Regions from separate parts of the Peribacillus phoenicis genome, predicted to be linked through region 2. Evidence: riboswitches for the same ligand, from Rfam matches in the RefSeq annotation. Region 2 holds a riboswitch; the other holds the start of a gene.
The links. Region 2 has a riboswitch for glycine ahead of gcvT (glycine cleavage system aminomethyltransferase GcvT). Riboswitches for the same ligand answer to the same signal wherever they lie in the genome.

Region 1: linked by a shared signal. The riboswitch ahead of ABC374_RS01305 (amino acid permease) and the one ahead of gcvT (glycine cleavage system aminomethyltransferase GcvT) in region 2 are both predicted to bind glycine.

What each region holds. Positions count from the first base shown of each region.
Region 1 is NZ_JBDFMF010000001.1:265,969-281,913, forward strand. Features, by position in the region: gene ABC374_RS01280 (ABC transporter permease) at 1-1,309, shown strand, start outside; gene argH (argininosuccinate lyase) at 1,325-2,809, shown strand; gene ABC374_RS01290 (hypothetical protein) at 3,071-3,277, shown strand; gene ABC374_RS01295 (sodium:solute symporter family protein) at 3,402-4,880, opposite strand; gene ABC374_RS01300 (DUF3311 domain-containing protein) at 4,877-5,077, opposite strand; gene ABC374_RS01305 (amino acid permease) at 5,355-6,695, opposite strand; glycine riboswitch at 6,904-6,982, opposite strand; gene ABC374_RS01310 (amino acid permease) at 7,486-8,874, shown strand; gene ABC374_RS01315 (hypothetical protein) at 8,940-9,101, shown strand; gene ABC374_RS01320 (FAD-binding oxidoreductase) at 9,300-10,649, shown strand; gene ABC374_RS01325 (hypothetical protein) at 10,737-10,949, opposite strand; gene bioA (adenosylmethionine--8-amino-7-oxononanoate transaminase) at 11,331-12,713, opposite strand; gene bioD (dethiobiotin synthase) at 12,710-13,417, opposite strand; gene ABC374_RS01340 (biotin transporter BioY) at 13,396-13,980, opposite strand; gene bioB (biotin synthase BioB) at 14,487-15,464, shown strand; gene ABC374_RS01350 (hypothetical protein) at 15,562-15,945, shown strand, end outside.
Region 2 is NZ_JBDFMF010000001.1:3,273,213-3,289,157, reverse strand. Features, by position in the region: gene ABC374_RS16075 (hypothetical protein) at 1-110, shown strand, start outside; gene comGF (competence type IV pilus minor pilin ComGF) at 58-540, shown strand; gene comGG (competence type IV pilus minor pilin ComGG) at 563-919, shown strand; gene ABC374_RS16060 (YqzE family protein) at 1,031-1,216, shown strand; gene ABC374_RS16055 (YqhG family protein) at 1,263-2,060, opposite strand; gene ABC374_RS16050 (DEAD/DEAH box helicase) at 2,038-3,726, opposite strand; glycine riboswitch at 4,102-4,189, shown strand; glycine riboswitch at 4,193-4,276, shown strand; gene gcvT (glycine cleavage system aminomethyltransferase GcvT) at 4,415-5,521, shown strand; gene gcvPA (aminomethyl-transferring glycine dehydrogenase subunit GcvPA) at 5,539-6,885, shown strand; gene gcvPB (aminomethyl-transferring glycine dehydrogenase subunit GcvPB) at 6,878-8,335, shown strand; gene ABC374_RS16030 (rhodanese-like domain-containing protein) at 8,475-8,858, opposite strand; gene ABC374_RS16025 (lipoate--protein ligase family protein) at 9,060-9,896, shown strand; gene ABC374_RS16020 (vitamin B12-dependent ribonucleotide reductase) at 10,284-12,854, shown strand; gene ABC374_RS16015 (hypothetical protein) at 13,003-13,188, opposite strand; gene splB (spore photoproduct lyase) at 13,326-14,351, shown strand; gene ABC374_RS16005 (patatin-like phospholipase family protein) at 14,436-15,317, shown strand; gene ABC374_RS16000 (SA1362 family protein) at 15,341-15,715, opposite strand; gene ABC374_RS15995 (DUF1385 domain-containing protein) at 15,854-15,945, opposite strand, start outside.

The DNA.
Region 1 (15,945 bases), 3.0 Mb from region 2:
GATTCCAAATGCCATCAAGGACCTGTTTGGTCTCGAGAAGGTTCCATTCAAGATTGGCGGGGTATCGGGAATCCTTATCGTGCATGCCTATACGATGTATGTTTATTTTTATATGACCGTATCCGCTGCAATCAATAAAATAGATCCGTCCCTTGAAGAAGCGGCTTATAACTTAGGTGCAAATAAATTAAAGGTTTTTTGGAAGGTTACATTTCCATTATTGACACCTGCCATCGTTGCCGCTTCTCTACTTGTTTTCATGATATCGATGGCTTCTTTCAGTGCCCCGTTTTTATTAGCTGGCGGATACAGGGTGTTGAGCCTGCAAATTTATTTTTCAAAAATCAATGGTGATATGGAAATTGCCGCTACTCAATCCGTCATTCTATCCATCGTTTCGATTTCATTTCTAGTATTCATGCGTTGGTATCAGAATAGGAAGGATTATCGCATGGCTTCGAAAGGAATTGGCGCACACAGGAGTGAAGTGAAGAACCCGTTTATGAAATGGGTGATGGTCTTAACGGGTATCATCGGCGTAATTATTTTGCTTTTACCGCACTTTACGATTCTATTGCTTTCACTAGTGCCGGATGGAACCTGGACATTTCAAACATATCCAACAGTATTTAATATGGAAAATTACCGGCTTTTGTTTGAAGACCCTAATATCTTCAAACCGTTACGAAATAGTTTACTGATGGCGGTTATTGCTACGTTGGCAAATCTGGTGTTTGGGGTCATAGCGTCCTATGTACTTGTTAAACGGAAATTCGTCGGGAAAAGCTTTGTCGATATTCTAGTCATGATTCCTTGGGCGTTGCCTGCAACGGTCATAGGGATGAACTTGATATTCGCATTCAATGAACCTAGCATTTTTTCCTTTGGTCAAATATTGGTAGGAACATTTTGGATTTTGCCGCTTGCCTATTTCATCAGGCATATTCCGCTCGTTGTCCGTTCGACTAACGCCGTTCTGGAGCAGCTGGATGACTCGATTGAAGAAGCAGCAAGAAACTTGGGGGCAAAGTGGTTTTATACCTTCAGAAAAGTCATATTCCCGATTATTATGCCTGGTGTTTTATCAGGGACATTATTGGCATTTATCGAATCTGTGGGGGAATTCCCGACCTCGGTCCTGTTGTACACAATTTCAAACAGGCCCATATCCATTGAAATCATGAATCAGCTTCGGATGTTCAATATGGGGCAGGCAGCTGCCTATGGGATGATTCAAATCACGCTGATTGTAATCGTTCTCTTTATTTCGAACAAGTTTTTTGGAATCAAAGCGGAAAAAGCTTTATAAATCGGAGGTTCAAAGATGAGCAGGCTTGAAGAATTTATCAAAAATGAAGGTAGTGCCTTTCCCGGAAAAACCTATGCTAGAGAGCTTCTGATGCCTGTTTTTAATGATCAAAGAGATTACTTATTTCATGCAATGTTCGATATTCATCGGGCACATGTCATCATGCTTTCGGAACAAAAGATCATTAAAGAAGAAGAGGCGAAAACCATGCTTGATGGGATTCGGAAAGTGGCTCAAACAGATCTCGCGCAATTGACCTATCAGCCCCAATTCGAGGACTTATTTTTCATGATGGAGGCAAAGGTCGGTGAGGAAATCGGTCATGAGCTTGCAGGAAAGATTCATATCGGCCGCAGTCGTAATGATATGGGCGTTGCGATGTACCGGCTTGTTTTGAGAGGTCATCTGCTTCAATTGATTGGCTATGCAAACCAATTGAGTGAAGCATTCTTGGTGCAGGCTGAAAAACATACAGAAACCTATATTACAGGTTACACGCATACCCAACCGGCTCAGCCGACTACAATGGGACATTACTTTTTAGCCATTTATGATGTGCTTCAAAGGGATATTGGCCGATTATGGGCAGCCTATGAAACGGTTAACCAATCCCCTTTGGGCGCGGCCGCATTAACGACCACCGGTTTTCCAATCAGCCGGAACCGTACTGCTGAACTGCTTGGATTTGATTCGGTGATTGAGAATTCCTATGACTCGATTGGCGGGGCGGATTATTTATTGGAAACCGCAACTGCCATCATGACGTGCATGGTCAATACCGGAAGATGGATTCAAGATTTCCTGCAGCATGTGACAAGGGAGTTTGGAACCTTTCATGTGGCGGACCCTTATGTTCAAGTGAGCAGCATCATGCCGCAAAAAAGAAATCCAGTCTCCATTGAACATTCCCGTTCGATTGCAAGCAGTGCTTATGGTGATGCACTTGCTGCAATGAATATGATCCACAATACACCATTTGGTGATATCGTCGATACGGAAGATGATTTACAGCCGCATTTATATCGGGCTTTTTCGAATGCAGGACGTGTCATGAAACTAATGTATGCCGTCATGTCGACTTTGAAAGTAAATGAAGAACACACAAAGAAAATGGCCGCAAAATCCTGTATAACGGTTACTGAATTAGCGGATACCCTATCAAGAGATTACGACATATCCTTTAGAAAAGCCCACTCCATAGCAAGTACAATTGCAAAACGGTCAATTAGTGAAGGGAAAGAGCTATATGATTGGGACACACAAGAAATCAACAAGATCATCAATGAATTCGTTTCAGTGAACATAGCAGAAGATGAATGGAAAAAAATAATCTCCCCCGAGTATTTTGTGGAAATTAGAAGCATTCAAGGCGGGCCCTCCCCTAAAGAGGTTACGAGAATGATTGTAAATAGAAAACAAAAACTGGAACAAGATTTGCAGGAATACAAGGAAATGGTCAAAGCATTGAATGATGGCAGGAAGGCTTTAGTGGATTATTAAAGGTACGGGGCATAAAGGAAATGAGTCTTAACGCGCATGAAACTCCCGAGTAAAAGCGTGAAATTCGAGTATTTGGCTCGTAAGCATTAGCATTTTACTGAGAAAGCTTCATATTTCATGATATATAGTCATTCTTTATTAGGGTGGCTATTTATTTTGGATTTTTATTGCAACTGAGATATCCCCATTGACAATAAATGTAGATTATTCCCAATAAAAATGCTATTATTTGTAAAATATATAATATGAGGCGGAATGTAAATGTCAAATAGATCTCAGTTCGGTGTTATCCTGATTTTAATAGCTTTCGTAATATCGATTACCTTTTGCTTTAATCCGGAAGCCTTATTAAGAGGTGGATATGACTTAGCTATTGATGGCCTGGTAGTATCCAGAACCTTGATGATTATTTTTTCATTGTATTTATTAGTTAAAATAGGGGATTTGTTTATAAACAGAAAAGATTAATAGTCTAAAATGAGACTTCCTATAATCAATCTTGAGAAAAAGGACATTATGCTTTGGATGTCGATAATAAGGAAGGCTCAGTCTTTTGACTGAGCCTTCCGATGTTTATTATCCAAAATAACCTTCATATATCGTTAACAGATTTAGGTTCCAACTGAACCGCGTGCTTTCTGAAAGCAAGACTTACCGTCATCATCACAATGAAATTGACTGCCAATGCGATGATTCCCACATTCAAATCTTTCGCTGCTTGTGGCAAGGATGGAAACAAGGTCCCTATTGTCGATTGACTGAGTGTAATGCAGATTACGATGGCCAATCCGGTAATGATGCCGGCGATTGCGCCAAATTTATTGATCGGATTGTTCCTTTTCAGACTAAAGAGAAGGGACGGGAAAAGCTGTGTGATGAGACTGTATCCCATAAGAATTAATGCCGACATCGTTTCGCCGCCGTTTAAGGTGAAGTAGACGGCTATAAGGGCAATGACTGGAACAAGGAACTTTGCCAATCGTACAACATGGCGATCGGATACTGCAGGTGCAAATTCCTTATAGACGTTTTTCGCGAGCAGTGTAGCGACGCTCATCAAAAGCATGGATCCCGGCACCAATGCGGTCAACAATCCAGCTCCGCCGATTATGCCTATAAACCATGGATCAAAGGTCTCGATCGAAAGGCGCAGCAATGAGAGGTCTGCATCTGCCCCAACGAGTCCGGGCACTTTCAATATAGCTGTAAACCCAACGAAAAAGACGAATAACAGCATGAGTGTATATAATGGGCTGATAATGGCATTTTTTCGAAATACCTTGCCGCTGCGTGCTGAATAAACAGCGCTGAAAACCTGGGGCCACATATAGAAACCGAATACGAGCAATATTACCGTGGAGATGAACCATGATACGCTAAGTCCCTGATCTGGGAACTTTAGAAAACCAGGCTTGGCCGCATCAATCGCTTCAAACATCGGCTGAAATCCGCCAAAGTAATGAATCGGCAGATAAATCCCCAAAAATCCTATTATGGCGACCATCATGATATCTTTAATGACCGCTGTCCAAACTGATCCGTGTATACCGGAGATCATCACATAAATGGTAAGGCTGATCGCCCCCATCCAAACTGCCTCAGACATAGAGATGGCACCATAAGATGCTTCTGAGACAATGATCCCCAATCCTTTCAGCTGCACGACGATCACTGGAATCATCGACACCACACCGACAAGCGCAGCCAAAATTCCTAAACCGGGACTCTTATATTTGCTTACAAAGAAATCGGATTGAGACATCAGTTTATTTTCCTTGGCATATCTCCAAATTTCCGGCAGGAGCCAATAGGATAATACGTAAGACAAAGTAATGTAAATTAGAACATATAGAGCGGGTGCGCCCTTGCCATAAGCCCAGCCGCTGCCGCCAAGGAAGGAGAAGGTCGTATAGATTTCCCCGGCCATCAGCAGAAAGACGAATATCGCACCAAAACCGCGTCCGCCCACCGTCCATTGTTCCAAGTCCATATCTTTTCCTTTTGAAGAGCGTATGCCTAAAAATATCGATAGAAGTAAAAATGCTAAAATGATTAAGAGAGCAATATTCATTCCTGGTCACCTTCCCGATTCCTGGGATCCAGCTTATACATGATGCCGAGTATGGCAGAGGTAAGGACCACCCACATAGCCATCCAGAACATATTGAAAGGCATCCCTAATACATATGGTTCTATTTTATTAACAAAAGGCAGAAATCCTAGTATGCCTATAAAAGGAACTAGAGTAAGAATATATATAATCTTCATTAAACAACCCCCTCTGTTTTAAATAAAGTGAAACGCCCACCAATGGTGGTTTATTCTTTAATGCCACTGATGGATGGGTGAACCAAACCGGGATGAAAAATTCATACATGACGGAAAAGGTCCGATAATATATATTAGCTTACACTATTTTGATATAAAATTTAATGCAGTTGCCTGATATATTTGAGCAACTGTGCGCAGACAGCCGAACCCTGATATGTTCATAAGACAGATAAAGCCTTGAATTCATATTGAGTTCAAGGCTTTTTTCCTTTAGCTATCTTTTTTTCCGATAGTTATATAGTATCACCAAGAGGATGAACCAGATTGGGGTCAAGAGCAGTGATAGTCGTGTAGCTTCAGCGAATAGCATAACAATAAGGATGAACAGGAATAATCCTAAAATGACGTAATTGACAAAAGGTGTAAAAGGAGCCTTGAAAGTCGATTCGGCTCTTAGGTCAGGCCTTGTTTTCGAATATTTGATATGGGAGATCAAGATAATGCTCCATACCCATATGAAACAGATGGCACTGATGGTCGTCACGACAGTAAATGCCTGTTCCGGTATCAGCTTGCTTAATAATGCCCCTATTGATACAACGATTGTGGATGTTAATAAGGCATTGCCCGGAACAGCCTGTTTATTTAATTTTTCCAGTTTAGCAGGGGCTTCGCCATTCCTGCTTAACGTATAAAGTATTCGGCTCGTTGAAAATAAACCGCTGTTGCATGCAGAAGCAGCGGAAGTCAAAACGACGAAGTTGATGATCCCTGCAGCGACAGGAATGCCGATTAACGCAAAGACCTCTACAAATGGGCTGCTCGTGGCATCCAGTTGTGTCCATGGGTTGACGCAGAGAATGACGAATAGTGCACCAACATAGAAAAGTAAAATCCGGACAGGGATTTTATTGATGGCAGATGGAATGTTCTTTCTCGGGTTTGCCGTTTCTGCTGCGGAAACCCCGACCAATTCGACACCGACAAATGAGAAGACGACCAGTTGTAAAGATAACAGGAATCCGGAAATGCCATTGGGGAACATGCCCCCATGATTCCATAGGTTCGTTAGGGAAACCGTTCCGGTATTGGTATTGAAGCCGATGATCAAAAGGATGATTCCCACGATGATCAAGGCGATGATCGTGATTACTTTAATGATGGCAAACCAGAATTCCAATTCACCAAATAATTTAACGGTCAATAGGTTCAATCCTAAAAGAATGACCAGGCATATTAGAGCCGGAATCCATTGAGGGATATCGAACCAATATTGTATATAGACGCCGACAGCTATGATATCGGCCATTGCGGTCATGATCCAACAGAACCAATATGTCCAACCTGTCACGAAGCCTGCCCATGGACCGACATATTCGGTTGCAAATTCAGTGAATGATGCATACCCTGCATTGGATAAGAGCAATTCACCTAGTGCCCTCATCACAAAAAACAAGGCAATCCCTATTATCAGATAGGAAAATAAAATAGAAGGACCTGCCAATTGTATGGCTTTTCCGGAACCTAAAAATAATCCGGTGCCAATGGTTCCTCCTATTGCAATCAGTTGTACATGTCTATTTTTTAAATCTCTTTTTAATTCTTGTTTAGCCAATTCCTACGCCCCCGTTTTTTTATAGTCTTAGTAGTGAATGAGTTTACCTGCATGGTCTTGGAGAGAGGGACGTGATTTTTTCGTCCAGCTTGCCTTTCCCATTGGTTTTAAAGCTGTTGTTTTTAGTCCAACCACAAAATGGACAATAAAAAAAAGAGATTGGATAATACCAATCTCTTAAAGGGTTCAGAATAACAATTTTATCATTCGTTACTCTTCTGTCCTTTTGCCTGAGATTGTGAATCCTTCGGCGCTGCATCTTGTACAGTCTCTCCAGAAGCTGCTCCTGCTATAGTGTCATCCATAGCATTCATCGCTTGCTTGTATGCGGTTGTGAATAAATGTCGTCAGTGATAATCTACCACTGCTGAATCATTCATTATGCTTATAAAATAATATTGGAATTCTATCATCTATTTTTCGGTAGGTCAACAAGTTTTTTTGAAGTGAAAAAGGCAATATCTGCAGTTTTATAGTGATCTTAATTTTTATTAAGGTACTTGAAAAATTTATTTTTTGGATGATCACTATTATGAAATATTGATCATCATTTTTTTGAAATGATATTTTTAGATTAGGGAAATTGCCAAGATATATTTGGCAACTGTTTATTTCAAAAATACAATTGTATTTTTACAGAATATTTACTATTATAAGATAAGAAAACATAATTGAAGTGTTATTGATATTTTTTCTTCGATAGAGCATTTCTAATCGCAATAATTAATAGAGAGTCGTTCGTGGTAAGGATAGAAAAGCATTACCGATATTGCATCTGGGGGAGTTAAACATGTCGAACAAGGAATTAAAGAGAGGGCTGGAAGCACGTCACATTCAAATGATAGCTTTGGGCGGAACCATCGGTGTCGGGTTATTCATGGGATCGGCGAGCACGATCAAATGGACCGGGCCCTCTGTAATGCTTGCTTATGCCATCGCAGGTATTTTTATATTTTTCATCATGCGTTCCATGGGTGAGATGCTATATTTAGAACCGACTACAGGTTCATTTGCAACCTTTGCGAGCAGCTATATACATCCTTTGGCAGGTTATATGACTGCTTGGAGCAATTGGTTTCAATGGGTAATCGTCGGAATGTCCGAAATCATCGCGGTTGGGTTGTATATGCAATATTGGTTCCCGGAGTTACCGGCCTGGATACCAGGTGTGGTCGCCATGATCATCTTGGGGGCGGCCAACCTCATTTCCGTCAAATCCTTCGGGGAATTTGAATTCTGGTTTGCGCTTATAAAAATCATAACGATTGTATTGATGATCGTTGCCGGCGTTGGCCTTATCTTCTTTGGAATAGGGAATGGCGGGGATGCGATTGGATTATCGAATCTTTGGGAAAATGGCGGCTTCTTTACGGGAGGCTGGACAGGATTCTTCTTTGCGCTTTCCCTTGTCGTGGCATCCTATCAAGGCGTTGAGCTTATCGGCATCACAGCCGGAGAAGCGAAAGATCCAACGAAGACCGTAACAAAAGCGATCCAGTCGATCATATGGCGCATTTTAATTTTCTATATTGGCGCCATATTCGTCATCGTGACAGTCTTCCCTTGGGATCAACTGGATGACTTAGGAAGCCCATTCGTTTCAACCTTTGCAAAAATAGGTATCACAGCAGCAGCAGGAATCATCAATTTTGTCGTAATCACTGCGGCAATGTCTGGATGCAACAGTGGTATTTTCAGTGCAGGGCGTATGCTTTACACACTTGCATTGAATGGCCAAGCTCCGAAAATCTTTGCTAAAGTATCTAAAAATGGAGTGCCGGCATATTGCACGATCGCTGTACTTTTAGGATTGGGCATCGGGGTTATCCTGAATTACCTTGCACCGCCGCAATTATTCCTTTATGTGTACAGTGCGAGTGTATTGCCTGGGATGATTCCATGGTTTGTCTTACTTATCAGTGAGCTTAAATTCAGAAAAGTAAATGCCGCTGAAATGGAGAAGCATCCGTTCAAGATGCCGTTGGCCCCTTTCAGTAACTATTCGACAATAGCCTTTTTACTGATGGTGCTGGTCGGTATGTGGATCAATCCTAGTACAAGGATTTCCTTGGTTGTCGGAATCGTTTTCCTAGGTTTGGTCGTGGCAAGTTATTACATCCTGAAAATGGATAAACGAACACCATTGGATGTTAAATCCGATGATGAAATTTCGGGATAAGCAACTCTATTGGAAAGCCCTTCTCTTAATTCGAGAAGGGCTTTTTTGTCTTTGGTGATCAATTGTTGGAATTCACGAGTAAATCAGCGGAATTCACGAGTAAACCAGCGAAATTCACGAGTAAACCAGCGAAATTCACGAGTAAAACGGCAAAACTCACGAGTAAACAAGTGAAACTCACGAGTAAAACGGCGAAACTCATGAGTAAACCAGCGAAACTCGAGTAAATCAATGGAATTCACGAGTAAATCGTCGAAACTCACGAGTAAAGCTACGAAACTAGAGTAAACCAGCGAAATTCATGAGTAAAGCTAATTAGACCCCGTAACAAGGGATGCCAGCGGTGGGTCGCTTATGGAATGTGTCTTCCTGACAGATTTTTTCATAGGATGTAACATCATCTTACCCGAGGAAGGGGTTATATTTTGGAAAGAACAAAGCTTACCGGGCGGGTCGTTACACCTAATGATGCTGAGTATGAGCATGCCAGGATAAATAATAACTTAAGTTTTTCTAAATTCCCAAAGGTCATTGTGTTTTGTCAAAATTCCAATGATGTGTTGAATTCATTGAAGTGGGCCCGGGAAAATCATACACCTTTCCGGGTTAGGAGCGGCAGGCATAGTTATGAGAATTTTTCATTAGTGAATGGCGGTCTAATCATTGATATAAGTGAAATGTACAATATCAAGGTCAACCGTGAAAAAATGATTGCAAAAATCGAAGCAGGAGCTGATTTAGGTCAAGTATATAATATGCTATGGAAGTATGGCACGACGATTCCGGCTGGGACCGAAAGCGGTGTTGGTCTTGTAGGCCTTACGCTTGGCGGTGGAATAGGTATGTTATCGAGACGCTTTGGACTTACTTGTGACAATTTGCTTGAAATAGAAATGGTAAGGGCGTGCGGAAAGAGAAGCGCCAAACTCATTAAAGCAAATAGGAAAATTAATAGTGATTTATTTTGGGCATGCTGCGGGGGAGGAGGGGGAAACTTTGGCATAGTCACTTCTCTTACCTTCAGGGTACACCCCGTATCAAGGGTATCGATTTTCTCCGTCACATGGGGATGGGAAGATTTTGAAGCGGTGTTTGAAGCCTGGCAGGATTGGGCCCCTCAAGTTGAAGAGTGTTTAACTTCAGAAATCGAATTCAAGTCAAAGGAAGTAAACCAAATTATCGCTCAAGGTGAATTTGTTGGGCCATCATATAGGTTGCAGCAGCTTCTAAAGCCTTTGACGAGAGCAGGTTCTCCAGCAAATATCATGATAAAGGAAGTTCCGTACATTGATGCTGTGCAATTCTTTAATGATCCAAGTGGAAATCGACCGGCCCATCGCAAGCGGTCGGGGTCTTTCATAGAAAAACCTTTTCAACGGCAAGCAATCTTGACGATGAAGCATTTTTTGGAAAACGTTCCAAATGAAAATGCAGCCATTTGGCACCAATCCTTAGGAGGGGCCGCTGGCCGTGTGGCCCCAAATGAAACGGCTTTTTATTATCGGGATGCCATCATCGCCCAGGAGTATCTGGCTACATGGACGAATCCAGAAGAAGAGCGGCAAAACATCCATTGGATTAAAGAACTTAAATGCGCTTTGTCACCATATACTACAGGTGACTACGTGAATTGGCCGGATATCCTCATCGAAGATTGGCCAACTGCGTACTATGGAGAAAATTTTAAGCGGCTTCGGGAAGTGAAAACGAGATATGATCCGTACAATACGTTTAAATTCCCTCAAAGTATACCGCCTTTAAAGAAGTGGGTCTGAAAAAGCTTGGATGCACCAAAAACATTCGTTATTAAAAGGCCTATTCCTCAATTGGGATAGGCCAGTTTTATTTTCATTTTCCCAAAATCATTCCGCTTGCTGAGCTTGTACTGCACTGTAAACCTGATTTACGGAAGACTGGGCTTGCGCGATTTCTTGAGCAGCTTGTTTAATGGCTTCTTGTGCCAAGGTTGGATCAGAGGAAGATTTTTCAATTGCTTGTGAAAGTAAGGTTTGTGTTAGGGTAACGTTTGCTTTTGCTTGGTTTAATTGATTGATATCAATTTGTTGTTGAGGCATGTAGCTTCTCTCCTTATGTCATTATTGGAATTACTCCATTAGGATGACCTTTCTTTTCTTTTTTATAAGGAGAAAAATATATGATGCAGACAGGATGGGTAAATTGGAAAAAATATGAAACGAGCAAAAAAGTCCATTTAAATACGATGCAAAATTTATGGACAATCCAAATTCGTGTAAAAGGTACACCCTTAAGATTGAAAAACGGGCAGAAAAAGAAAGGAATCATTAGGGTTATTTACTTTAGAATCCTTAAATTTTATCTGCATAAATAGTATTACGTTCCTTGAATACCATGTAATGTCTGTGATCTTCCTTCACGAAGTCCCTACAAAGTATAGAAGGAACCGGATGAGCTCTGCTCTTCCGGTTCCTTGTGTATCAGTTAGCTGCTGGAATCAATCCTTTATGAATGGAGACTTCCTTAATGGCACGGTAGACGGTTTCGACCATGAAATCGAGTTCCTTTTCTGACATGGATAGGATCGGCATCATCGTGATGACTGGACCAAGTTCCCGAATGATCAGGCCATTTTCCCGTGCTGTATGGATGATTCCGGAAACGACATTCTCTTGGAGGGTGAACGTTTCTTTTGTTTGGCGGTCTTTGACGATTTCCACTCCAATCATGAAGCCGCGCTGCCGGATATCACCGACTATCGGGAGTTCGTATAGCGCTTGCAGTCTTTGTGATAGATATTTAGATTTTTTCTGGATGTCTTTAATTAAATTGCGGCTTTCCATCAGCTCGATATTCTTCAGTGCCAGTGCACAGGCAAGCTGATTTCCTGTATAGGTGTGACCGTGATAGAAGGTTTTATGTTCTTCCCGTTCCCCCAGGAAGGATTGAAAGATCTGCTCGTTCATGATAGTGGCGGCGAGTGGCATATATCCCCCAGTGATCCCTTTGCCCATACACATGATATCGGGTACGACATTTTCCTGTTCGCAGGCAAACATTGTACCGGTTCGACCGAATCCTACAGCCACTTCGTCACAAATTAAGAGGATATTGTACTTTTTGCATAATTGCTCGACCTCTTTCAAAAAGCCATGGGGATGGGTTATGATGCCTGCTGCTCCCTGCACAAGCGGCTCGATGATCAATCCTGCAATTTCCTCTGATTGTTTCTGCAGTAACTTCTCCAGTTCCTTCAAGCAATGGTTTTTCACGGCTTCATGATCTCCATACTCAGTCATGTGATAGGCATATGGTGAAGGGGCGGAAATCCGTTGAAATAAGAGGGGCTTAAAGATTCTATGGTATAGATCCATTCCGCCCACACTCACAGCTCCGACAGTATCGCCGTGATATGCCTCGTCAAGTGAGACAAATTTGTTTTTATTCTGATGCTTGACGGGATCGATATTCTGCCAATATTGATAAGCAACTTTAAGTGCGATTTCCACAGCGGCTGATCCCGTGTCGGAGTAGAAGACTTTCGATAAAGAACCAGGAGTAATCTCGGCTAGTTTTTTTGCCAGTAAGATCGATGGTACATTCGCAGATCCCAGCAGTGTGGAGTGTGCGACTTTATTCACTTGTTCAATTAGGGCGCCGTTTAATTCCGGCTCGTTATGTCCGTGCACGTTCACCCATAATGAAGCATAGCCGTCGAGGTAGCGTTTACCCTCCACATCAATCAGGTAGCTGCCTTCGCCGCGTTCGATGATCAGCGGTTTGCTTTCCCGATACGTTTTCATTTGTGTGAACGGATGCCATACATATTCCTTATCCCATTGTTCTAAATCCTGACTGTTCATGCCTTGAACACCTCTTTCAGTTGTTGGGTATAATCTTGATCACTAAGTAAATCAAGGATGCAGATTCTCAAGTCTTTTCTAACATCGGCCAGTGTTGGGATGCAGGCGAGGCCATTCAGCCCAGTCAGCTTTTCAATGGTTTCGATATTGTCTTGATGAATCCGATCTTCCGGCCGGTAATGATTATACAAAATGGTTTTCACGTTTATATCGTGGACTTGGGCATAAGAATGGGTCGTCACGACATCATGAATCGCCCCTAAACCGCTTGTGGATACGAAGAGGACAGGCATGCCGCAATCCTTTATGAAATCCGCCGTCATATAGAAACCTTCCGTTCGTTCAATAAGCGGCACAGCCAATCCGCCAGCTCCCTCGACTAATACGATGTCATACATTTCCTCAAGTTCATGAACCCTTTCCACGACTTTCTTCTCATCGATAAGACTGCCGGTTAATTTAATCGCCAAATGTGGGGAGGTTTCCGGTTTCAGTGTGTAAAACCCTGATTCCTTTACACCGAGTTCCTGTTCAAACCAAGATATATCCGGGTATGTATGATTTTCCTCATTGATTCCAGTTTGAAATGGCTTGAATATCGTGACGCTTTTTCCCAATGTTTGAAGAGACAGATAGAGTGCACTCGTGACGATGGTCTTTCCAATATCCGTGCCAGTTCCGGTTATAAAGTAGGCTTGGCCCATGGATGATTCAACTCCTTTACGTTTATATATTTTGCAATGCGCGGACGTACTTGTTGAATGATGACAGCACATAGAATGCATAGCATTAAATCACCGGGTACAGGTAACAAGAAGCCGTAAAGAATCGTTTGGCTGATGGAAAGCGGTGTTTCCACAATCCACTTCATCGCACCATACAGCCAGATGCAGCCGAAAAGGTAAACTGTCAGCAAAGAGGCGGCATTAGCAAAGAATATGGAACGAATCGTGGAGAGGGAAAACCGGTTGATAAGCCATCCATTTACATAGGCTCCCAGTATATATCCGAGCAAATAGCCGAAAGTAGGTTTGAATATATAGCCGAATCCCCCGCCTTCAGCAAACACGGGCACCCCGATAAGTCCGATCAAGACGTAGCATAACTGACTGAGCATCCCAAGCCGGGGCCCCAATAATGCGCCTGCCAAATAGACTGCCAGAATTTGCAGTGTGAATGGTATGTAAGGGATAGGTATCTTAATAAAGGCGCCAATGGCAGTTAACGCGGTAAAAAGGGCCACATAGGAAATCGTCCTTGCTTTCAAGTTTTTAACCTCCTTTTTCAAAAGTGCTGGCAAAATGCCCACTATTAGTTTGCCTGATTCTTATTTTATATGTCAACTAATTTATTATTTAGTTAACATATAAAAGTCCAGCTTTATCGGGATTTAAAGGACAGACTAGGAAAATATTGAAAAAAGACCATTGAATAATATTTTGTTAGTATGTTATTATTCTATCGATATGTTAACTTAAAATATTATAGGTTAACAAATTTATTTACATTGCAGGCAGTATTGATACTGCTAAATGTTAAGTGCTCCCCAATGTGGTTGATGGTGCACATGCGACCACTTGGTTGGAAGGGAAAGTGGATTGGAGATGGAGACACTCGCGGTTGGAGCGTCAGGTGGATATATTGCAGACAACTGGTCTTTATTTACCAGACCGGGTTATGCTCCTTTTCTAGGAATTGCATAGTCAAGGAATCCATAAACCAGCGATTCGGCACACAATAAAGAAAAGAGGGATAGTTTTGGAAACATTGGTAATGGATTGGAAGATGTTAGCGGAGAACGTTATCAAAGGATATAAAGTGACGGAGGAAGAGGCATTATCCATCGTACAAGCCCCAGACGAAGAGGTTTTGGAAATTTTGAATGCAGCCTACTTGATACGCAAGCATCATTATGGGAACAAAGTTAAATTGAATATGATCATCAATACGAAATCAGGATTATGTCCCGAAGATTGCGGCTACTGCTCGCAGTCGATCGTGTCGGAAGCCCCGATCGATAAATATGCTTGGCTGACGAAAGAAAAGATTGTCGAGGGAGCGCAGGAATCAATTCGTCGCAAAGCGGGTACTTATTGCATCGTTGCGTCTGGCCGTCGTCCGACCAACAGAGAAATAGATCATGTCATTGAAGCGGTAAAAGAAATCCGCGAAACGACGGATCTTAAAATCTGCTGCTGTTTAGGTTTCCTGAATGAGGAACATGCGGGCAAGCTAGCGGAAGCAGGCGTTCATCGCTACAACCACAATTTGAATACATCACAGGAAAACTACAGTAAAATTACATCGACGCATACATATGAAGACCGGGTAGATACAGTCGAAGCTGTGAAAGATGCCGGAATGTCCCCATGTTCTGGTGCCATTTTCGGTATGGGGGAATCTGAGGCGGAAGCGGTGGAAATCGCCCTATCCTTACGCAGCCTTGATGCAGATTCCATTCCTTGTAATTTTCTCAATGCAATTGACGGAACGCCGCTTGAGGGAACTTCCGAGTTGACCCCCACTAAATGCCTGAAATTGATATCGATGATGAGGTTCGTTAATCCGAGTAAAGAAATCCGTCTGGCCGGCGGTCGTGAGGTCAATCTCCGTTCCATGCAGCCCATGGCACTTTATGCAGCCAATTCCATCTTCGTCGGCGATTATTTAACGACAGCTGGTCAAGAACCCACAGCGGATTGGGGAATCATCGAAGACCTGGGATTCGAAATTGAAGAGTGTGCCCTTTGATAAAGAAGATAATGGAAAACAATATGAATTTTTAAAAAACACCCTTAGGGTGTTTTTTTTCAGTTTGTCGAAAAAAGTGCATGGAGGGTTGAAAAAAGTGCGTTTTAGGTCGAATAAAGAGTATGGAAGGTCAACATCATGTTTTTTTACAGTAACCCTTATTGGATTGAAGAAATTGGCGACACTCCTGCCGAATAACTGGCTAGCCAAGACCCCACAGCCGCTTGCGGTGAGGAGGCTTGGCAGACAGTCGGCGGAAAGGGAGCGGATTTCTGAAATCAACTCAAACGGTTTTAAAAGAAAAAAACTTCAGGCAAACTCGATTTTTCTTGGAATTTGTCTAAAAACAAGACTAAAGTACCCTTCATGTTTTTTTACAGTAATCCATATTGGATTGAAGAAATTGGCGACACTCCTGCCGAATAACTGGCTAGCCAAGACCCCGCAGCCGCTTGCGGTGAGGAGGCTTGGCAGACAGTCG
Region 2 (15,945 bases):
AATTGGTTTGGAAGGACCATGGGGATTTCCCGGGGATGATTGAAGGGTGTGTACGTTATGAAGATGAATCGGGTAATCTTGAATCCATTTGTGATGCTGCGAAAAAATGATGGCTTTACGATGATTGAAATGTTTTTTTCTTTAATGATATTAATGACGACGTCCCTTTTTGTTCTACAGCTTTTTTCAATCATTCACACCCAGATGGGGTCCGTTGATGAATTACATTCTAAAGAGTGGGAGGTCTTTACCATGCAAATGAAGCAGGAGGTCCGGAGTTCCAAAGCTCAGGATGTAATGGGAAATAAATTATATTTGCTGCATTCAGATGAACAATTATCATCGTTTGAACAATATGAAGATAAGGTCCGAAGACGAGTGAATGGTATGGGGCATGAGGTCATCTTACAGAACATTTCGAAATTCGGGGTTGAGAAGGATGGCAGTGTCATTGTTATAAATATAACGGATAAAGCAGGGACTACTTTCAGTCGAAGATTTCATCCTTTCTTTAGGAATGTCACGAAAGTCGATGAATAATCAAAAAGGAGTCGTTTTCCCGATGGTAATGATTGTAGCGAGTGTTTTCATCATGTTCACGATACTAATGATCGATCAGTTTATCATCGATAAAAAGTTTTATAAAGAAGTGGAAGAATCGCTTGTGGCCGACCATCTTGTCCATTTAGCGATCAAGGATGTGACGGCAGAGTGGGGCGAAGAGATCCCCAAAATCATCCAGGGGAAAATTTCATACCCTAATGGTGTGGTACGGTATTCCTTAATGAAAGAAGAAGGGCCTTACGTCTATATCGAGTTTTCTTCCACGACTAAAAATGACCGCGAGGGAAGGGTCATCATTCAATATGATAAAGAAGCGGGGGAAGTGAAAGAATGGTTGGAAAAGCAGGCTGTGTAATACGCAAAATCAACATTAAACGGAAAGCGACAGGTACACGTGTTCAGGGAACAAGCGAAAGAATAAAAGAAGCGTAAACGGGGCATACTTTGCATAGGGTGATGATTTTATATGTCTACAAACGCTTATATTAAATATCTGACTCAGCAGCTTGTCGAGTATTTTAATCTGACGAAAAAAGAACGAAAAGAAAAGCGCCGTCACAGAAAAGAGGATAAAAATCATGGTATGTCCCATTGGTTTGGCATTGTCCCTTTTGCTTTGTCGATGTTCGTAAGGAAAAATATCAAAAAATAAAACAGATGTCCTGAACTTAGGGCATCTGTTTTTTTATTGTTCTTACTTATCCCAATGCCCTATCTGAAAGGTAAAATAACCCTCCGTTGATGATGGATATTCGGATGTTGGGTTCATATTGAGCTTTTAAGGCATCTTTTTCGGTAAAATAGCTCTCACTTTTTTCGTCCATATCCTTGTAAAAATGCTCCAATAAATTCAAGTCATTCTGCCAGCGAAGCATTGCTTCCTCTGCCCAGGAATGGTCATCATCCTCGAAACTGGTCCTGATGTATGTATCGAGTCTTGCCAATCCGCTCTTGGGCATGATGAGCGGTGAAAGCGTAAAGGAGTAATCCGGTATTTTTGGGGTGACCTTTATCGGTAAAACCCGATGGTGAAATCTTTCCATGATCTCACCTGAGATTAAATTCAGTCCGATCGACATGAAGGTATCCTTTTTACGGTCGCATTGATAGGATATTTTCACATTCAGGGTCAGCCAAGGAAACAAAGGATTATTTCCCCCTTTTGTTGGAGGGGTATCCTCAAAAAGTCTAGTATACCCTGCCAGCTTTTTGGTAGATTGAATAATCTGGTGAAGGCGAGGGGAGCCAAAATGAATCATATCTCCCTTTAAATCGGATGGAGCTTGTTCTGGATCGGTAATGAAAGTCATCTGTGCTGGGTTCGGAACGCCACCTGTTTTTTCTAGATAATGCCAATAAAAGGGTCTGTTCAGTAATTCTTTATCCATATCAATCGTCAATTGGACTGTAAGGTGGGTTGGTGCATTATCCAGTATTTCACAATCGTTGGCTTTAAAGTAAGTTAATAAAAAATCATGAATTTCCCGTTGCTGCATGAACCTCACCTTCCTTCATTGATTGAGCGAATTGGATTAACGATGAAAAATTATCCATCTTGATTTTCATTTCGCCCTCTGTTTTGGATTCGCCGACCACATCAATCAAATATTCTTCAATGTTGTTAATATCCAGTTTGGTTAGAATATCATCTAATTCGCCGATTACTTTCTCGAATAAATTTATTTTTTCATATAATAACTTCAGAATATGTTCTTCTACTGTATTTTTCGTGGCAAAGTTATAAATCATCACATCTTCTTCCTGACCAAGGCGGTGTATCCGTCCAATTCTCTGTTCGAGCCTCATCGGGTTCCATGGCAGGTCAAAATTAATCAAGTGATGGCAAAACTGAAGGTTTATCCCTTCCCCGCCAGCTTCTGTTGCAATTAATACCTGTATATTCTTTTGGAATAATTCTCGCATCCAATCTTTCTTTCCGCGCTTAAAACCGCCTCGGAAAGGAACTGAAGAAATTCCATTCTGCTGTAGGTACCATTGTAAATATAGCTGAGTCGCCCGATATTCGGTAAAGATAATGACTTTATCATCAATTTTCTTGATCAGTTCCAAAGCTTTTTCAGCCTTGGAGTTCTGAACCGTTTCATTCACTTTAGAAAATAAATCATCAAGCTTTGCCAAAAAGTCAGGGGAAGGCTGATCATATTTAGCTTTCATATTCTTTAATGTATAAAAGACCGCCTCTCTGCTGCTGCATGCTTCCCTTTGGAGAGTGAGAGCCGAAAATGCGCTTCCTTTAGAACCATCCGAAATAGGTTTGAATTTGGAAACGGCATCGTACAATGCTTGTTCCGTTGGAGAAAATTCAATGGTGATGGTCTCTACATGCCGTTTTGTCCATTCAATGCCAGTATCGGCCCGCCGGTTTCGAATCATGACAGTATTGACAAGTTCCTTTAGGTGTTCATCTTCAATTATGTTCCGGCCTTTCCCTTTATACTTTTCCGAAAAAAGTGAGGCATTTCCCAAGTGGCCCGGTTTCAATAACGAAACGAGGTGGAAAATTTCCTCGACTTTATTTTGAATCGGAGTGGCTGTCAGGAGTAAACAAAATTTCTTTTTCAGATTTTGGACGAATTCATAGTTCTTTGTCTTATTATTTTTAAGTTTATGAGCTTCATCAATAATGATGAAGTCGTATTCCTGCTTGAAAATGATATCTCGATGTGGAGCGCGTTTGGCTGTATCAATGGATGAAATGACCACATCACAGGAGTCCCAAACATAACTTTTTCTCTGAACGACTGCCGGTATATGAAACTTGGTATTCAATTCAAAAGCCCATTGTGTGACAAGGGAAGCCGGAACAAGGATCAAAACTTTTTTTACAAGGCCCCTAATCATATACTCTTTTAGTATCAATCCAGCTTCAATTGTTTTTCCGAGCCCTACCTCATCAGCTAAAATGGCCTTTCCATTCATCTTTTCCACCACTTGCTTGGCTGCTTCCAATTGATGCGGAAGCGGGGTTAACTGCGGAAGGTGCTTGGGCGCCTGTAAACCTTCAAAATCAGGGATGATAAGATTTTCCTCCATTTGAACCGCCAGCTTATAAAGCTCCCAATTCCCCCATGGACCGTCATTTTCCATCTTTTGCAGAAACTCGTCAGTCCATTCAGAATTAAAGGATATATTGATTTTCATAGAAATAACTCCCTCTTAAATCATAATTTCCTTAATAAAAGGTCAAAACCCGAACATTTCATATGTGAAGTAAGAAAAATATTTCTCTTCAAAAGATATTGCAGAGATAAGTTTCTTAGGGTAGGATATAAGTATATTTAGAAAATTCCAATTTCCAAACGCTACAAAGAATCTTTGTACATCGATTTGCAGTTCGCGTTTTCTTAGTATGGGCTATAGGCTCCTAATTTATCCAAGATTACTGAAGGAGACCAATCAAACGGTTTCTGAAGTTTCAGGAGAATTGGCAGAGAATGCATTCCACGATGCTCAGGGGTTTTACCGATGCTTGGTGGCTTATTCGCTTCCTTTCATTGGTAGACCATTTATATGCGGGTGAAGATAAGGGGAGAGACTACGGATGTAGCGCCGAAGGAGCAAACTTAGCAGTGAATCTCTCAGGCAAAAGAACTCTTATTGGACGCAACTCTGGAGAGCGCCGCCCATTTTGGGACGGCCACCAAAGGGGAAAACCTATTACATAGGTAAACTTTCAGGTTTCAGGACAGAGAAAAAGCTCAAACGGGCTTTCTCTGTCCTTTTTTGTGCTTTTTTCACATCATGAATCAGGAAATATCTGATGCGTAATGACAAGAAGCTTTTGATAATGAAGCCAATTAATTAAAAAAAATCTGAAGGGGGTCATTTTTTGACCAATTTAAAAAGAACACCACTATTTGAGGTTTATCGTGAATACGGAGGTAAAACGATTGATTTTGGCGGCTGGGAACTTCCTGTCCAATTTTCGGGTATAAAGGACGAACATGAAGCCGTACGAACAAAAGCGGGGTTATTCGATGTTTCCCATATGGGTGAAGTCGATGTTAAGGGTCCCGGAAGCCTTTCCTTTTTACAGAAGATGCTGACCAATGATATATCAAAGCTGCAACAGGGCGGTGCCCAATATACCGCCATGTGTTATGAAAACGGAGGCACGGTCGATGATCTTATCGTGTATAAAAGGGCTGAGGACGACTATCTGCTCGTGGTCAATGCAGCGAATACAGAAAAAGATTTCAATTGGCTGCAAGCTAATTTAACGGAAGATGTCCAAATTACGAATGTATCGAGTGACTATACACAGCTGGCACTTCAAGGACCAGCTGCAGAGAAGATATTACAAAAACTATCGGGAAATACTGCCTTAAGTGAAATAGGATTTTTCAAGTTCAAGGAAAATGTCATGATTAACGGCATCTCCACGCTGGTATCCCGTACTGGGTACACTGGTGAGGATGGCTTTGAGATATATAGTGACAGTGAAAATGGTCCTGCCCTTTGGAAGGCGATTATGGATGCCGGAAACGAAGAGGGGGTTCAGCCGATTGGTTTAGGTGCTCGTGATACCCTGCGTTTTGAAGCGAAACTGCCGCTGTATGGGCAGGAGCTTTCAGCGGACATCACCCCGATAGAAGCCGGGATTGGTTTTGCAGTAAAAGTGGATAAGGAAGTTGATTTTTTCGGGAAAGCCGTTCTTGCTGAGCAAAAGGAGAAAGGAGCTTCCCGCAAGCTTGTGGGAATTGAAATGATTGACCGTGGCATTCCACGTCATGGGTATAAGGTCTACAGCGGTGATAAAGTCATTGGCGAGGTCACGACCGGTACCCAATCACCAACGTTGAAGAAAAACGTGGGTTTGGTACTTATCGATAAGGAATTTTCGGTGCTGGATGCGGAAGTCGAAGTGGAAATCCGTTCCAAACGTTTGAAAGCCGTTATAATACAAACACCTTTTTATAAAAAACCACGTAAATAGAGGGGAATGGTCATTAGATGAAACATCGTTATTTACCCATGACAGAGCAAGATAAACAAGAAATGCTGAAAGCGATAGGGGTATCCACTGCTGAAGAACTTTTCAGTGATATCCCTGAAAGCGTTCGTTTTCAAGGAGAATACGATATCAAGCCTGCTAAATCTGAACCTGCATTAATGAAAGAATTATCAAGGCTTGCTGCCAAGAATGCGGACCTTAAAAACTATGCTTCCTTCCTTGGTGCGGGTGTCTATGACCATTACGCGCCGGTCATCGTCGATCATGTTCTATCCCGTTCTGAATTTTACACGGCTTATACACCCTATCAGCCTGAAATTTCACAGGGGGAGCTTCAGGCCATCTTTGAATATCAAACGATGATATGTGAATTGACGGGCATGGATGTGGCTAACTCCTCCATGTATGACGGCGGAACAGCGCTGGCTGAAGCAGCCATGCTTGCTTCAGGCCAGACACGACGCAAAAAGATTCTCATTTCAGGAGCCGTTCATCCTGAATCAAGAGAAGTCGTTAAGACATATGCGAAAGGGCAACGCGTGGAAGTGATCGAAATTCCTTTTAAAGACGGTGTGACGGACTTAGCTGCTTTAAGGGAATTGGCGAATGAGGACATTGCAGGAGTGATCGTGCAATATCCGAACTTTTTTGGCCGCATCGAGCCATTGAAAGAAATGGAGGAAATCATTCATGGCGTCAAGTCGATGTTTATCGTTTCCAGTAATCCGCTTGCATTGGGAGCATTGACATCCCCTGGTGCACTTGGTGCAGATATCGTAACGGGGGATGCTCAGCCATTCGGCATTCCAGCGGCATTCGGTGGACCTCATTGTGGATATTTTGCCGTTACTAATAAACTTGTTCGGAAAGTTCCGGGCCGACTCGTCGGTCAAACAGTGGATGAAAATGGTAAACGGGGATTTGTACTGACGCTTCAAGCTCGTGAACAGCACATTCGCCGTGACAAAGCCACATCCAACATTTGTTCCAATCAAGCTTTGAATGCGTTGGCAGCTTCTGTTGCAATGACCGCGCTTGGGAAAAAGGGTGTCAAAGAAATGGCCGTGCAAAATATTCAAAAAGCTCATTATGCGAAAAAAGCAATTATGGCAAAAGGGGTGGAAGTGATATTCGATGGTCCTTCGTTCAATGAATTTGTCATTAAACTGCCTGCTTCGTTTTCAGAAATCAATAAAAACCTTTTTGAAAAAGGGATGATCGGTGGCTTTGATTTAGGGACGGTTTATCCTGAGCTGAAAGACCATATGCTGGTTGCGGTAACTGAACTTAGAACAAAAGAAGAAATTGATGCACTTGCGCAGGAATTGGGGGATCAACATGAATAATCAAGATCAATCACTCATTTTTGAAATCAGTACTTCCGGTCGAATCGGGTACAGTCTGCCAGAAATGGATGTTGCAACTATTCCGCTCGAAGAAATTCTTCCTGCCGACTACATCCGTGAAGAAGAGGCAGAACTGCCTGAGGTGTCCGAACTGGATATCATGCGTCACTATACAGCACTCTCCAAACGGAATCATGGGGTGGATTCGGGTTTTTATCCGCTGGGTTCATGCACGATGAAATATAATCCGAAAATAAATGAAAACGTGGCACGCTTCAACGGCTTTGCCCATATCCATCCATATCAAGATCCGGCTACCGTTCAGGGAGCATTGGGACTCTTATTTGATTTGCAGGAACACTTAACGGAAATCACCGGGATGGACCAAGTGACATTACAGCCTGCAGCAGGTGCACATGGTGAGTGGACAGGGTTAATGATGATTCGCGCTTTTCACGAAGCGAATGGCGATACAGAACGGACGAAAGTGATTGTACCTGATTCTGCACACGGTACGAATCCTGCCTCTGCCACTGTTGCCGGACTTGAAACGATTACAGTAAAATCCGATGAAAATGGATTAGTCGACCTTGAAGATTTAAAGCGTGTTGTCGGACCTGATACGGCGGCCTTGATGCTGACGAACCCTAATACATTGGGATTGTTTGAAGAAAACATTTTGGAAATGGCACAACTTGTCCATGATGCAGGTGGGAAGCTTTATTATGACGGAGCCAATCTGAATGCAGTCCTATCAAAAGCACGCCCGGGTGACATGGGCTTTGATGTGGTTCACTTAAATCTCCATAAAACATTCACAGGCCCGCATGGCGGCGGCGGTCCGGGTTCTGGTCCTGTAGGTGTGAAGTCCGACTTGATTCCTTACTTGCCTAAACCTCTTATAGTCAAGCAAGGTGAGCAATTCGTCCTTGATTATGATCGTCCGCAATCCATTGGCAGGGTAAAACCTTATTATGGTAATTTCGGAATAAACGTGAGGGCATATACGTACATTCGTTCAATGGGTCCTGATGGCCTTAAAGCCGTCACAGAGAACGCGGTCATCAATGCCAATTATATGATGCGCAAGTTGGAACCTTATTTTGACCTGCCATATAATCGTCATTGTAAGCATGAATTCGTATTAAGCGGACGCCGGCAAAAGAAATTGGGGGTAAGGACTCTCGATATAGCTAAAAGATTGCTGGATTTCGGGTATCATCCTCCAACCATTTACTTCCCGTTGAACGTGGAAGAAGGAATGATGATAGAACCGACTGAAACCGAGTCAAAAGAAACGCTGGATTCGTTCATCGATGCGATGATCCAGATTGCCAAGGAAGCGGAAGAAACCCCGGAAATCGTTCAGGAAGCTCCGCATACAACCGTTATAAAGCGGCTTGATGAAACTCTTGCTGCAAGAAAACCCGTTTTGCGTTATCAAGCCTAGATTAGTAGCTTACACGAAAAAAATCCCTGCCTGCCGGCGGGGATTTTTCATGTTTATGTAAGTTTCCATTAAAGTCCAACAGTTGACTTTCTTTTACTTGAGCTATGGAATTAAAAAGAGCCCATGCCGAGATGGGGTCTTATTTCTTTGCTTTGATTTTCCCGGTCCACATCTTGAAACCGCCCTTTAAGTGAAAAAGTTCCCTGTAGCCCTTTTTGTATAGCATGGCTGCAGCTCTGCCGCTGATGATTTCGCTTTGAGCGTACAAATATACAGGCTTGTCCGGCCTAATTTCGACCAAGCGTGTTTTCATTTGAGTCATAGGGATGTTTCTTGCGCCTAAGATATGACCATTATCGAAATCATTCGGTTCCCGCACATCGATTAGCTGCACTTTTCTGTAGTTAGCGATAAATTCGTCCTGTGTTAGTGTTTTAACGATTTTACGCTGGCGGTACCAATTAAAAAGTGAATACGCAATAACCACTCCTAAGATGATGAGCAGTGTATATAATATTTCCAAACATAAAAACTCCCTTCTACCTTAACGAATACAGACAATCCTTATTATATAATTGCTTTACCCAATAATCAAAAAGAATTTTCATCAAATTCTTCATGACTTGATAGCACTTTCTTTTTTAGAGTGTTAAAGTCTGTTAAACTACTACATGTGAGTTTTTTGTGGGGGATTGAAAAACGTCTATCGAAACGAGGGGTAAGGATGACTAAAGAAAAATGGGGTTTTATAGATTCGGGGTATTGTTCACCGGCTTTTAATATGGCGCTGGACGAAGCCCTGTTAAACTGGCAAAGCAAAGGGGAAATTCCGCCGATCATACGCTTTTACGGCTGGGATCCAGCGACATTGTCGATCGGTTATTTTCAAAAGGCAGAAGCGGAGATTGATCTGGAAGAGGTCAAAAGGCAGGGCCTTGGTTTTGTTCGCAGGCCGACAGGAGGACGAGCGGTCCTGCACGAGCATGAATTGACTTATAGCGTAATCGTTCCAGAATCCTATCCGGGAATGCCAACCACCGTTACTGAAGCTTATCGTGTCATTTCTGAAGGAATATTAATGGGGTTCAGGAATCTGGGATTGGATGCTTATTTTGCCGTGCCTCGAAGCGAACAGGAAAAAGCGGCTTTAAAATCGCCCAGGTCTTCCGTCTGCTTTGATGCTCCTAGCTGGTATGAACTGGTCGTTGAGGGCAGGAAGGTCGCTGGCAGCGCTCAAACCAGGCAAAAAGGCGTCATCCTTCAGCACGGGTCCATTTTGCTTGAGCTTGATGATGATAAGCTCTTTAGCGTATTTAAATTCTCAAATGACAGGGTTAAAGAGAGAATGCAAAAAAACTTAAAAAACAAAGCTGTGGCCATAAATGAGATTGCCGGGAGAAAGATAACCATCCCTGAAGCGAAAGAAGCTTTTGAAAAAGGTTTTGCCGAAGGACTTTCGGTCGATTTAGAGCCATACGTCCTCACCGAAAAGCAATTGCTGGAAGTGAAGGCCATTGCAGAAAGCAAATATGAAAGCGATGAATGGAATTTCATGAGATAGAGGAAGCATAATTAGAGTGGAAATAAAAAAGTTTTTTCAGATTTGTTTGATCGAATAACACATCCCTTGCAGGGATAAGCCCTAAAAGGGATGGGGAAAAAGCAAGGTCCAAATTAATTGAAATCTGATGAAAAATTATTGTAAATCGACATTTTCCTCCCTTTTGCTAACTATATTAATTGATTTAACGTTTGACAAAATTAAAAGTTATTCAAATCAAACACAATATATAGTAGTTGAAATATTTAATGCAACACTATATGTTGATTTTTGAGTTTCGCTATGATAAATTTAGGGTACTTGTTAAGCGAAACGGACATGTAAGGCTACATAAAGATTTTTGCGGCAGCAAGAACGGATCTTGAAACATATAAAGGAGAGGGAATTATGTCGGTTGTAATAAAAGAAGCTTTAAAGGTTGATCTAGAAAGGTTGAATAAGGATATTTCTTTATTTCCCCAGGTTCACCCTGTAACGGCTGATATGAAAATGGCGCATAAGGGAGTGTCCCGTCTAGTCATGCTTGACCGCTATTCTTTTAAGGATACTGAAAAAATCACACTCTCGGCAGGCGATTTCGTCGTGTTGACGATTAAGGAAGATCCGAAATTCCCGGCAAGGGGTCTCGGCTACATCGTTGAAATTGATTGGGAAACCAAAAAAGCCAAGGTATTGGTGGATGAAGAATTCCGTGGCGTATTGGATAATCCGGAAGAAGTGGAGACGGGAATTGTAAACCGTCCGTTGGATATAATCGAAAAGCCGCTTGAAATATACTATGAACAAATTGCGAAACGTAATGCAACGGGATTGGCATCAGTGGAAACCACGGAAGAAAAGAGAACGGAATGGTTCAATAAATTCTATGAAGAATTAAAGAACCTTAATTTCGTCCCGGCAGGCCGAGTATTATACGGTGCGGGTTCCAATACGGATGTTACTTATTTCAACTGCTATGTAATGCCATTCGTACCGGATTCACGTGAAGGGATTTCAGAACATAGGAAACAAGTGATGGAAATCATGAGCCGCGGCGGCGGAGTGGGAACGAACGGGTCGACACTGCGTCCTAGAAACACTCTGGCAAAAGGGGTAAATGGAAAATCCTCCGGTTCAGTCTCATGGCTTGACGATATTGCCAAACTGACGCATCTAGTTGAACAGGGCGGTAGCAGACGGGGCGCGCAAATGATCATGCTTGCTGATTGGCATCCTGATATTGCAGAGTTTATCATTTCTAAAATGCAAAACCCGAGGATTCTGCGTTACCTAGTGGAAAATACTAAAGATGAAGCCATCAAGAAATATGCGACGGATAAATTGAAATTCACGCCGCACACGGAACAGGAAACGGCTATGTATCAAGGGATCATCAATTATAAGGAGATTCCTGGCCAAGGCGGATTTAGCGAGAAAATCATTAGGGATGCAGAGGAAAAGCTCCGTACAGGGGGAACGTACAGTGTCCATAATTCTGATTTTCTGACTGGAGCCAACATCTCGATTTGCCTGACTAAGGAATTCATGGAAGCGGCGGAACAAGATGCGGAATACGAATTGCGTTTTCCTGATGTTGAAAGCTATAATGCCGAAGAAATGGCCATTTACAATGAAGAATGGCATAATGTCGGTGATGTTCGCGAATGGGAGAAAATGGGTCACAAAGTCCGTGTTTACCGTAAAATCCGAGCTAAAGAGCTTTGGAATTTAATAAACATTTGTGCAACATATTCTGCTGAACCAGGTATTTTCTTTATCGATAATGCTAATGAAATGACGAATGCCAAAGCATACGGTCAACAGGTCGTAGCCACGAACCCTTGTGGAGAACAGCCATTGGCCCCATATTCAGTATGTAACCTTGCAGCCGTCAATCTGGCTGAAATGGCTGATAAAGAAAGCAAAACGGTTAATTTCGAGAAACTTAAGCAGACTGTCGAAGTCGGGGTGCGTATGCAGGACAATGTCATTGACGCAACTCCTTATTTCTTGGATGAAAACAAAAAACAGGCACTGGGCGAGCGACGGGTTGGACTTGGTGTAATGGGTCTGCATGACCTTTTGATCTACTGTGAGACGGAATATGGCTCTGAGGAAGGAAATATCCTGGTTGACAAGGTGTTTGAAACCATTGCGACGACAGCTTACAGGGCTTCCGTGGAACTTGCTAAAGAAAAAGGCAGTTTCCCGTTCCTGATCGGGTCAACGGACAAAGAAACCGATGAGCTAAGAACACGTTTCACACAAACCGGATTTATGGAAAAAATGCCTGTAGATATCAGGGAAAGTATTGCTGCACATGGCATCCGTAACTCTCATTTATTGACAGTGGCTCCTACAGGAAGCACAGGAACGATGGTTGGGGTATCAACAGGTCTTGAACCATATTTCTCCTTCACGTATTTCCGCAGCGGCCGTCTTGGTAAATTCATTGAAGTGAAGGCTGACATTGTACAGGAATACTTGGACCGTCATCCAGAAGCCGATACAGAAGAGCTTCCAAAATGGTTCATTTCCGCTATGGAATTAGCTCCAGAAGCACATGCTGATGTTCAATGCATCATTCAACGCTGGATTGACAGCTCGATCAGTAAAACGGTAAATGCTCCAAAAGGATATACTGTCGAACAAGTTGAAAAAGTATATGAACGTCTATACAAAGGCGGAGCAAAAGGCGGTACTGTATATGTGGATGGCAGCCGTGACAGTCAGGTTCTTACGCTCAAAGCGGAAGAAAACCAAATGGACGAACAGCTTGAAATGGATGAATTGACAGATGTGGAAGTAAAGAAAAAAGTCGTATTGGTCGATACGATAAATGAACTGCGTTCGACTAACGTTACGATTGGGTCGGAAGTGGGCAACACTTGCCCGGTGTGCCGTAAAGGCGAAGTCCAGGAAATGGGCGGATGCAATACTTGCACGAATTGCGGAGCACAATTAAAATGCGGGCTATAAGCTGATGTAAGGGAAGTCGTTAAGTATGCTGCAAAGCTATCTTAACGGCTTTTTTAGTGTCTTAAAAGTTGTTATTGACAGTCTGTTCAATTACATGCCAATAGAGAAGACCGAATCATCGTAAATTCGGTCTTCTTTTTGCGTTCAATCAACCATTTTCATTTTGCTGCCCTATTTCCTTTTCGGCTAGATATTGGTTGCCATCTTTCAATACCGAAAATTCATCGACCGAGTCTCCAGGTATATTCCTTGGATTTGGAAATTTATTATCTGTTTGGACGGTGATCGTTTGTTTTCCCATTCCATTTGTCAAGAAGTCTCGTTTATTAGCCATATCGCATCTCCTTCATTTTGAATTTCCAAGTAAAAACAATCATGAGGATAAAAGAATAAAGAAAAACTATCCTTATGAATTAGATTGTGTAGTTCGATTGAAAGTATGAACAAATCGAAAAAAGAATGGAGATCGAAATGAAACCATTTATGCCACAGTTAGTATATATCGAGCCCAGGGCACTGGAATACCCGCTTGGCCGGGAATTGAAAAAGAAATTCGAAGATTTGAACATTGAAATCCGTGAGACCACATCGCATAACCAAATTAGGGATCTTCCTGGGGAAAATGATCTGCAAAAATATCGTGTCGCCAAATCGACGCTTGTGGTAGGAATAAGAAAAACATTGAAATTCGATTCTTCAAAGCCATCTGCTGAATATGCCATCCCTCTTGCTACAGGGTGTATGGGGCATTGTCACTATTGCTATTTACAGACGACACTCGGATCGAAACCATATATTAGGACATATGTGAATCTTGACGAGATTTTCGAGGCAGCCGAAAAATATATAAATGAGAGAAAGCCGGAAATTACCCGTTTTGAGGCAGCCTGTACATCGGATATTGTCGGAATTGACCATTTGACACATTCTTTAAAAAGGGCCATAGAATATTTTGGAAAAAGTGAATATGGGGTTTTAAGGTTCGTAACTAAATTTCATCATGTCGACCATCTGTTGGATGCTGAACATAATGGAAAAACGAGATTTCGGTTCAGTATAAATTCGCGTTTTGTGATAAAGAATTTCGAGCCAGGCACTTCGAGCTTCGAGGAAAGGATGGAAGCGGCACGCAAAGTGGCAGGTGCCGGATATCCCCTGGGTTTTATCGTAGCTCCAATATATCGTCATGAAGCATGGAAGGAGGGCTATCACGAATTATTCGAACGATTGAGTGAGGCGTTAAAAGGGGTGGATATACCGGATTTGACTTTTGAATTAATCCAGCATCGGTTCACTGGTCCAGCAAAAAAAGTGATTCAAAAAAACTACCCGAAAACAAAATTGGAACTGGACGAAACGAAGCGTAAATATAAATGGGGCCGATATGGCATTGGTAAATATGTTTATCAAACCGAAGAAGCCGCAGAACTGGAAACGACCATTCGTGGGTATATCGCGGAATTTTTCCCGAAAGCGGAAATTCAGTATTTTACCTGATTAAGGCAATTTTCTATCTAAAACTGTCATAAATTCCTCTAATCCTGCTTAGAAATGTAAAGACCGGATTAGGGGAGGGCAGCTATGATTATTGACGGCGTTTTTTCCGGAGGCGGGATTAAAGGCTATGGTTTAGTGGGAGCCCTGCAGGAATTAGAAGAACGGGGATTTGTATTCCATCGGACAGCCGGTACAAGTGCAGGATCCATAATTGCAGCTTTCGTGGCAGCTGGGTACACCGGAAAAGAAATGGAAAAGCTATTTATTGATATAGATTTAAGCGGCCTGCTGGATAAAAGGCGTGGTCTTTTGCCTATCCCGCTTGCCAAATGGCTTCTTGTATACTGGAGACTTGGCCTTTATAAAGGCGATGCATTGGAAGGTTGGGTTGCCAGTAAACTTGCCGAAAGGAATGTAGTCACTTTTAAGGATGTTCGACCGAAATCCCTTCGTATCATAACCTCTGACATCACAAATGGGAAATTGGTGGTTCTGCCTGATGATCTACCGAACTATGGCATTGATCCGATCACTTTTCCAGTTGCAAAGGCAGTAAGAATGAGTTGTAGCATTCCTTATTTCTTTGAGCCAGTCAAACTCGATGTCGGAAAAAGCAAGTTACTTTTTGTTGATGGAGGTGTTTTAAGCAATTTTCCTATGTGGTTATTCAATTCAGATCATGTAAGGAAGGAACGGCCGGTCATAGGCTTGCGGCTGAGTGTCGATGAGATATGGAAACCGCATGAGGTGGATAATGCGGTTGAATTATTTTCCGCACTATTCAAAACGATGAAAGATTCCCATGATGCACGATATATCTCCAAGAAACACGTCCATAATATTGTATTTATCCCGATGAAGGGAATTTCTGCAATGGATTTCAATCTGAATGATGAACAAAAGGGTGAATTGATGAAACGGGGCAGACAGTGCACGAAAGAATTCCTTAAAAATTGGACTTATTGATGATGAATAAAAAAATCGGGCTCTTAAAAAGAAGCCCGATTTTTCTTTTTATTCTTTTTCCCTTCGATGACGGTTAAGTGACTATCCGTTTTCTTTCTCCATTTTATTTTCTTAGATGATTTTGCTGCAGAGAAGCTAGCCACATTATCTTTTTTCGAAGTTCGATTTTTTAGCCTTTTTTTCGATTGGCGGGCAGCCTTTCGGAATGCTTGCTGCTCTTTCTTAACTGGTTTTCCCTTTGTTAATCCGGTATAAATCATATAAATAATCCCTGCGACAATGGCTATTATGAGAATGTTTCTAAAAAAGCCAATCGGGTCATTAAATAGTCGGCTCAATAGTCCGAGGACTCCGAGGGCGATGATTCCGTATATCATGAAAGATATGAAACGTTTCAACAAAGACACCTCCTTAAGAGCATCATAAGCATTTTTAGCTTATTTTAAACATTCTTCATGTAAAATATTTGAAAAAAATGAAGGTCATTCCCTTAGTTTAGTATATGATTTTCCATAATCAAAATGTGTATAGATGTTTTACACAATTACATCGGATTCTAAACTTTTTTCTGTCTCTTTTTCCATCCTTAACAGTTCTTGGAAGGATGCCAATGCGACTTCGACTTGAT